One region of the Salinicola sp. CR57 genome, then DNA from elsewhere that is predicted to be linked to it. Evidence: predicted binding sites of a transcription regulator. Region 1 holds the regulator's gene; the other holds the start of a gene.
What was found. The regulator LexA, encoded in region 1, represses DNA repair genes until DNA is damaged. The targets are predictions, from matches to a motif close to TACTGTNTANNTANACAGTA.
Positions count from the first base shown of each region.

Region 2: recA (recombinase RecA) is a predicted target of LexA. The motif match lies at 2,005-2,024, and genes of this name have one in related genera.

Region 1 covers NZ_PZJL01000006.1:149,098-153,660, forward strand. The annotation lists gene purU (formyltetrahydrofolate deformylase) at 1-770, shown strand, start outside; gene dinB (DNA polymerase IV) at 788-1,855, opposite strand; gene lexA (transcriptional repressor LexA) at 1,873-2,520, opposite strand; gene DOM56_RS10760 (TetR/AcrR family transcriptional regulator) at 2,813-3,481, shown strand; gene nagZ (beta-N-acetylhexosaminidase) at 3,568-4,563, shown strand, end outside.
Region 2 covers NZ_PZJL01000005.1:35,433-39,995, reverse strand. The annotation lists gene DOM56_RS06780 (regulatory protein RecX) at 310-684, opposite strand; gene recA (recombinase RecA) at 877-1,941, opposite strand; gene DOM56_RS06770 (CinA family protein) at 2,111-2,650, opposite strand; gene DOM56_RS06765 (hypothetical protein) at 2,855-3,040, opposite strand; gene mutS (DNA mismatch repair protein MutS) at 3,259-4,563, shown strand, end outside.

The DNA.
Region 1 (4,563 bases):
CCCAGGAAGGCTCGATCATCGAAGCCAACCAGCATTCCGACCTGGCTACCGGGCGCTTTTTCATGCGCTACGACATTCAGGCCAATGCGCTGAGTGCCCGGGAGTTTCGAATCGCCTTCGCGCCCATCGCCGAAGAGTTCGAGATGAGCTGGCGCCTCAGCGACTCCGACCGACGCCAGCGGCTGGTGATCATGGTTTCCAAGGAGTCGCACTGCCTGGCCGATCTGCTCTATCGCTGGTCGGCCGGGGAGCTCGAGTGCGATATCCCGTGCGTGATCTCCAACCATGACGATCTGCGCGCCATGGTGGCCTGGTACGGAATTCCATTCCATCACGTTCCGGTTGAGCCCGGTGACAAGGCGTCGGCCTTTGCCCAGACCGAGCGTCTGATCACGGCGGCCGAAGCCGACAGCGTGGTACTGGCGCGATACATGCAGATTCTGCCACCCGATCTCTGCCAGCGGTATGCCGGGCGAGTCATCAATATCCACCACAGCTTCCTGCCGTCGTTCGCCGGGGCCAAGCCTTACCACCAAGCTTTCGAGCGTGGCGTCAAACTGATCGGTGCCAGCTGCCACTACGTCACCGAGGAGCTCGACGCGGGGCCGATCATCGAACAGGACATCCAGCGCGTGTCGCATTGCCATACACCCCAGGACCTGGTGCGTCTGGGGCGCGATGTGGAAAAGGCCGTGCTCGCGCGTGGATTGCGCTGGCATCTACAGGATCGCGTGCTCATTCACGGCAACAAGACGGTGGTGTTCTCCTGATCCGCGCCACCTGACGTTCAAGGCGTCGCCGGCTGGTCGCCGTCGAACAGGCCCAGCTGGCGCTGCTCCTGCTCCGGCACCAGCCGCACGCCGACACCCAGCAGCCTGACCGGGCGCTCGCCTCGTCGCCATGCGCTTTCCAGCAGCTCATGGAAGCGCGCGTCGATGATGCCGCGAGCCCCCGTTTCCTGCGTGGTGCTTGAGAAGTCGTCGAAGCGTACCTTGACGAACTGCTTGGCAATGGCGGGGTCGCCATGGCGGGCGATGCGATCGTGGAGTTTCTCGATCAGGGGCTCGAGCGCCCCGTGACAGTCACTGAGGTGGGGCAGGTCGCGGTCATAGGTGGTCTCGACGCTGACGGATTTGCGTTCACGCGAGACGTTGACCGGACGGTCGTCGATGCCGTGCGCCAATTCGTGCAGACGGCGTCCGAACTTGCCGAACTGATCCAGCAGCTTGTCCATCGGCTGGGCCCGGAGATCGGCACAACTGGCGATCCCCAGGGTATCGAGCTTGGTCGCCGTCGCCGGCCCAACGCCATGGAGTTTCCTGACCGGCAAGTCGGTAATGAACGACTCCATCTCCGTCGGTGGGATCACAAACAGGCCGTCCGGTTTGTCCCAGTCGCTGGCGATCTTGGCAAGGAACTTGTTGGGGGCGACGCCGACCGAGATGACGATGCCTGTTCTCGCCAGGGCTTCGTCCTTGAGCCAACGAGCCATCCAGGTGGCGCTGCCCCGGAATCGGGTGACCTCGGTCACGTCAAGGTAGGCTTCATCGAGAGAGAGCGGCTCGACCAGCGGTGTCAGTTCGTGAAAGATCGCCTGGATCTGTTGCGATACTTCCCGATACTTGTTGAAGTCGGGCGGCAGCAGCTTCAACTCGGGACACAGACGCAGCGCCCGCGCCGTGGGCATGGCGGAGTGCACGCCGAATTGCCGCGCCGGGTAGTTGCAGGTAGCGATCACTCCCCGTCGCTCGGCACTTCCGCCGATCGCCAGCGGCGTATTCGCGAGCGACGGGTCGTCGCGCATCTCCACGGCCGCGTAGAAGCAGTCGCAGTCGGCATGCAGAATCTTGCGCATGGCGCCGGGCGATAGCCTCAGTGAAGGCCGCTACCGTTGCCACCGCGAATGACGCCGACGCCGAGTCCCTCGATCTCAAGGTGCTGATGCTTCAGATCGATCACGATGGGTTCGAAATCCGCGTTCTCGGCGATGAGCGTGACCCGGCTGCCCTGGCGCTGGAAGCGCTTGACGGTGACGTCGTCCTCCAGCCTTGCCACGACGATCTGGCCGTTGCGAATCTCCTGGGTGCGGTGAACGGCGAGCAGGTCACCGTCGAAGATTCCGGCATCCTTCATCGACAGTCCGCGAACCCGGAGCAGGTAGTCGGCGCTGGGCGTGAAATAGTCGGCCGGCAGGGGGCAGTATCGGTCGATGTGTTCGGTGGCCAGAATCGGGCTGCCCGCAGCGACGCTGCCGATCACCGGCAAGCCCTCGATGGCGGCTTCGGCAGGTTCGGCTTCCTGCCCGCTGGCGGGCAATCGGATCCCGCGGGAAGTGCCAGGTATCATGCGGATGACGCCCTTGCGGTCCAGCGCGCGCAGGTGCTCCTCGGCGGCGTTGGGGGAGCGGAACCCCAGCGCGCGGGCGATTTCGGCTCGTGTCGGCGGGTAGCCGAATTCGCCCATCGTCTTGACGATGAAATCATAGACGTTCTGCTGTCGTGCGGTGAGCGGTCGCGCCATCGGTCTCTCCCGGGCCTTGAGGGTCAATCAGGCGATCTGGAGCCTGCTTGGATCGCCAGGCGTTATCCAACTGGACATGGATCGGATGGAGTGGCGTCCGGTCCGCGGCCAGGCGTGTTCATGCATACAGGCTGGAATTGTATCCAGTCATTCGCGATGAGGGAAGCCTTTCGCGCCCCGACTCGGAGACTCGGGGCCCCAGGTCCGACGAAATGCTCGATTGTGTGGCTTGTGTGGGAATGATTAGAATCATAATCGTTCTAAGTCGTTGTTCTCAGGCACGAGGTATGACATGGCCCGACCCGACACCGTTACTCGTATTCTCGATACGGCGGAGGTCCTTTTTGCCGAAAAGGGGTTCGCTGAAACCTCGCTGCGCAACATCACGACTCGGGCCAAGGTCAATCTGGCGGCGGTGAATTATCATTTTGGCTCCAAGAAAGCGTTGATCCAGGCCGTGTTTGCCCGCTATCTCGATCCGTTCTCGGAGCGGCTGAATCTGGCGCTGGATGGACTGGAGGCGCGCTACCGAAAGGAGGGCGTGCCGCTCGAGGTGCTGCTGGAGCAGCTTGCCACCAGCGTTCTGGATGTGCCCGCCGAACGCAATAGCCTCAAGGTCTTCATGAAGCTACTGGGGTTGGCCTATACGCAGGCCCAGGGTCATCTGCGGCGCTATATCCAGGAGCACTACGGGGAGACGTTCCACCGTTTCGTCCGCTGCCTGCGACTGGCGACGCCGGACCTGCCGGATGCCGAGCGATTCTGGCGGCTCCATTTCATGCTGGGCACCGTGATCTTCACCCTATCTGGACTGGATGCGCTGAGGGATATCGCCGACAGCGAGTATCAGGAACACATGTCGGTCAGGGAGCTGATCCGCCATCTTCGTCCGGTCGTGGTGGCCGGCATGCAGGCGCCGCTGCCTGCGTCCCTGGAGAAGGTCGGTTCGGCTGTCGAGTGAGAGGATGACTCCTGGCACCCTCGGCCTCTGTCATGGGAACCCGCTGTCGTCTAGAATCGGGCGCTCAATGGTCTCAGGTGTTAGCTATGACTCAACCTCTCGGCCCGGTCATGCTGGATGTCGAAGGCACCCGGTTACGTGACGAAGAGCGCCAGTTGATCTCGCGAGCGGAGGTCGGTGGTGTCCTGCTGTTTGCCAGAAACACCCCGGACGTCGCCACGACCCAGGCGTTGATCGGCCAGATTCGCGAGTGTCGACCCGACATCCTGGTTGCGATCGACCAGGAAGGTGGTCGGGTGCAGCGCTTGAAGGAGGGCGTGACGCAGATACCGCCCATGGCGGTACTGGGCCACCACTTCGTGGAGTTCCCCGAGTCGGCATTGACCCTGACCCAGGACGCCGGCTGGCTGCTGGGCATGGAGATGGCCGCTTGCGGATTCGATCTGAGTTTCGCGCCTGTGCTCGATCTCGACGACGATCAGTCGCCCGCCATCGGGTCGCGAAGTTTCTCGCCGGACCCGGAGGTGGTCGCCGTGCTGGCGGGCGCCTTCATCGAGGGGCTCCACGAGGCGGGCATGGTCGCGGTCGGCAAGCACTTCCCCGGCCACGGGGGAGCGCGGCAGGATTCTCATTTCGGGGTTGCCGAGGATCCGCGCTCCTTGGCGGAGCTGCGCGAGCACGACCTGGTTCCTTTCGCCAGGCTCGCCACCAAGCTGGACGGCATCATGCCGGCTCACGTCATCTACTCCGCGTTCGACGATCGGCCCGCCGGGTTCTCTCCCAGCTGGCTTGGTATGCTGCGCGAAGAGCTCGGTTTCAAGGGCGCCATCTTCTCGGATGATCTGACCATGGCGGCGGCGCACGCGGCCGGGTCACCCAGCGAGCGGGCCGAAGCGGCCTGGGGGGCCGGTTGCGACATGGCTGTCATCTGCAATGCTCCCGCAGCGGCACGCGAGATCGTCGCGGCCTGTGAGGGCCGCCAGACCCAGCGTGTCGCCAAGCTGCGTTACGCCCGCGCCCGTCCCACGCTGGCGTCGCTCACCGCGATCTCCCGCTGGCGGCGCACCCACGCCCGTCTTGAA
Region 2 (4,563 bases), on a different contig from region 1:
TGGAGAAACGCCGTGAACGCCTCTCCTGCCATCGCAAAGCGCATTAGTATAACGTGGTCGGCCGATAGTCTGTCGAGTGCGACACCATTGTCGCCTGCCCGACACCCTCGCCATGCCGGGCGGGCAATCGGCGAGTGAGCGAAGAATACGGTGAATACCGCATGCGCCCGGAGGCTGCCTCAGAGCGACCCGTCAGCGAGGCTTCAAAACGTCGAACGGTCGTCGTGTCACGGCGAGGGAAAAGAAGGTAGGGAGGCAAAGAGGGAACCCGCCTGGGGTTCGGGTTGATATGGAATTGACGCTGGGGTGTCAGCGAGTGCCTTCTGGCCAGGCGTGTCTGATGGCATGGCGAACCTGTTCGAACTCGAAGCCCCGCCCCGCCAGGAAACGCTCTCTCTTGGCGCGATCCCTGGGCGTCGAGCCCGGTGAGTCGAAGCGCTTGGCGAGGGCCTGACTCGCCAGCTCCTTCCAGTCTGGGGCCTCGCTCTCGAAAGCCAACGCCATCAGCGACTCATCGATCCCCCGCTGTGCCATATCGACTCGAATCTTGACGGGCCCCTGGCCACGCGCGATGCGGGAGCGGACGAAAACCTCGGCGAATCTGGCATCGGATTGAAGCCCCTCCCTCGCCAGGTCGTCCAGCGCCTGTCGAATATCCGCGCTGTCCAGGCCCTTCGCGCTCATTCGCGTCTCCAGCTCGGCACGAGCATATTCGCGCCGAGCCAGGAACCGAATGGCAACGTCTCTGGGAGAGACCTCCCGGAGGGCTTCGTCACGAGAGACCTCATCACGAGAGACCTCATCACGAGAGGTCTCCTCATGACAGAGGGCGCCGTTGCGCTCAGCCATCAATCCCCCGCCTCCATCGATAGCGGCTTACAGCAGCGTATCACCGGCATCATCGCCCTCGGCGACAGCCGCTTCGGGCTCCTTCTCCTTGGTCGCCGGCACCGCGAGCAGCTGGGCCCGGATCTGCGTCTCGATCTCGGTCATCACCTCAGGATGCTCCTCGAGATACTGGGCGGCGTTGGCCTTACCCTGGCCGATCTTGCTGCCCTTGTAGCTGTACCAGGCCCCCGCCTTGTCGACCAGGTTGCACTGCACGCCAAGATCGATCACCTCACCGGCATGGTAGATACCCTTGCCATACAGGATCTGGAACTCGGACTGGCGGAACGGCGGCGCCACCTTGTTCTTCACCACCTTGACCCGGGTTTCGTTGCCGGTGACCTCGTCGCCCTGCTTGACCGAACCGATGCGGCGAATGTCGAGGCGCACGCTGGAGTAGAACTTCAGCGCGTTGCCCCCGGTCGTGGTCTCGGGGCTGCCGAACATCACGCCGATCTTCATGCGAATCTGGTTGATGAACACCACCATGCAGTTGGCGTTCTTGATGTTGCCGGTGATCTTGCGCAGTGCCTGGGACATCAGGCGCGCCTGGAGGCCGACGTGGGAATCGCCCATCTCCCCTTCGATCTCCGCCCGCGGCGTCAGCGCCGCCACGGAATCGATGATGATGACGTCGACGCCACCGGAGCGTACCAGCATGTCGCAGATCTCGAGAGCCTGCTCGCCGGTATCGGGCTGGGAGACCAGCAGCTCGTCGAGATCGACTCCCAGTTTTTCGGCGTAGCTCGGGTCGAGGGCGTGCTCGGCATCGACGAAGGCGCAGGTCTTGCCGTCCTTCTGGGCCTGGGCGATCACCGACAGCGTCAGGGTCGTCTTGCCCGAGGACTCCGGACCGAAGATCTCGACCACACGACCATAGGGCAACCCGCCCACACCCAGCGCGATATCCAGGCCCAGAGACCCTGTCGACACCACCGGGATCGCGGTACGCGGGGTGTCGCCCAAGCGCATCACGGTGCCTTTGCCGAATTGACGATCGATCTGCGACAGTGCCGCATTGAGTGCCTTGCTGCGGTTTTCGTCCTGTGCCATGAACGTCTCCTATGGATGCACGAAGTGAGGCGGGGCAGCGCCGATCACGGCGCTCGGCTCACGTACTGTATGGTTAGACAGTAGTATGGCGAAAAAAAGCGCTCTCGCCTATCCCCCGCCGAAGATTTTCAATCCTGCCGTCGCGAAGCGTCGGACGTCGACGACCCTGTCATCGCCGAGGCCCGCCGGGCCGACCTTCCGTCACCGACTCGACCAGCCCCGACAGCGCCACGGCAACCGCCGCCTCCCGGACCTGCCGACGATCGCCCGGCAGGTGATGACGCTCCACCCGCTGATGGTGCTGGTTGCCCCAGGCGAACCACACCGTACCCACGGGCTTGTCCGGGCTGCCCCCTGCCGGGCCGGCGACGCCGCTGACCGAGACACCGAGATCGGCCCCGCTGTCGCGGCAGGCGCCGATGACCATCTCCCTGACGGTCTGCTCGCTGACCGCGCCATGGGTCTCCAAGGTGGCCTGGGACACTCCCAGCAGGCGCCGCTTGGCCGCGTTGGCATAGGTCACGTAACCGGTCTCGAAATAGGCGGAGCTGCCGGCGATCGCCGTGATGGCGCTGGCCACGCCGCCGCCGGTACAGGATTCCGCCGTGGTCAGCCGGATGTCCTGGGCCAGACAGGCCTCCCCCAGGCGTCGGGAGAGCGCCTCGGCATCCAGTTCGGCATCTTGGCGCGGTATCGACGCGTTCGTCATGGCAACTTCCTCTTTCAGGGCTCGTTCCACTCGCTGGCTTTCACTCCCCGGAAAGCGGCGACCGAGCACCAACGGTAAACCGACCGCCATTCAGTATGCGGAGAATCGTGGGTCGTGCAATGGTTGCAGGAGTGCTGTGAGGATGTCTGGTATCGCGAAGGGTCGATCACGCCCTGATGGAGCAAGGCAGCGGCGGGAGGCGGTTCAGTCCGGCTCGCGGGGATCCCGATCCGGGGGGATCATCGCCGGATGACGCGCCGCCAGTTCGGCGACGGCGATCTCCAGCAGCACGACGGCCAGTTCGCTGAGATTCACGTTACGCTTGTTGGCTTCGATAGCCAACAGACGATACGTGGAATCGCTGAGGTGGTTGAGCACCAACCGGGCCATATGTGAGTCCTCAAGTGCCGATTTCACACACTGTAACGAGTTATCGACGGGCACTCAGGCTGAAATCACTACACCTGATGCATGATCCCCTCTAAGGCGACCGCCGCCTCGCGCGGTGCCGGACCCAGCCACCGCGTGGTAACCTTGCCCCTTTCGGTACGACCCGGCATTCCGATGCCCCTCTGTGTCCCAAGAATCGACGGAGTTTCCGAGACACCATGCAGGACGCGGCCTCCAGCAAGAGCACCCAGCATACGCCGATGATGGCGCAGTACCTCAAGATCAAGCGCGAGCACCCGGATGTACTGCTCTTCTACCGGATGGGCGATTTCTACGAGCTTTTCTACGACGACGCCAAGCGGGCCTCGCAACTGCTCGACATCACGCTGACGGCCCGTGGCCAGTCGGCCGGCAAGCCGATCCCCATGGCGGGTATTCCCTACCATAGCGTCGAGTCCTACCTGGCGCGCCTGGTCAAGTCCGGTCAGTCGGTGGCCATCTGCGAGCAGGTCGGTGATCCGAGCACGGCCAAGGGTCCGGTGGAACGCCGCGTCGTGCGCATCGTCACACCGGGAACGCTGCTCGACGAAGCGCTGCTCGATGCCAGCCGTGACAACCTGCTGGTCGCCCTCCATCGCACCGGCGAACGCTGGGGCATTGCCTGGCTGGAACTTTCCAGCGGCCGCTTCAGCGTGCTCGAGATCGATGGCGAGGCCGACATGCTGGCCGAGATTCATCGCCTGCAGCCCGCAGAACTGCTGATCGCCGAAAGCCTCGACCTCCCGCCGTCGCTGACGGAGCGGCGCGGCCTGAAACGTCAGAACGACTGGCATTTCGACCTGGAAACGGCCAATCGCCTGCTGTGCGACCAGTTCGAGGTCGCGGATCTCAGGGGCTTCGGCTGCACCCACCTCGAAACCGCGCTGGTCGCCGCCGGAGTGCTGGTCGACTACGCCAGGGACACTCAGCGTTCCCGGTTGCCTCACGTCACCGCGCTGAGCGTCGAGAGCCGTGACGAATCGGTGGTGATCGATGCCGCCAGCCGCCGTAATCTCGAGATCGACATCAACCTCGGCGGCAGCGGCGACAACACCCTGGCCAGCGTGCTCGACACGACCGTCACGCCGATGGGGTCGCGTCTGCTCAAGCGCTGGCTCAATCGGCCACTGCGTGACCGGCATCAGATCGGTGCCCGACAGGCAGCGGTACAACTGCTGCTCGACGCCGACCAGTACCTGCTGATCCGCGAGCCACTCAAAGAGGTTGGCGATGTCGAGCGGATACTGGCCCGGGTGGCACTGCGCAGCGCCCGGCCCCGAGATCTGGCCCGCCTGCGCGACGCGCTCAACGTGCTGCCGACACTGCAGGCCGACCTCGAGCGTATCGAGGGCGAAAGCGCACTGGACGACCTCGCCCGCCATATCCACCCCTATCCCGAACTGGCCGCCACCCTGACCCAGGCACTGATCGACAACCCGCCGGTGGTGATCCGGGATGGCGGGGTCATCCGCGAAGGTTTCGAT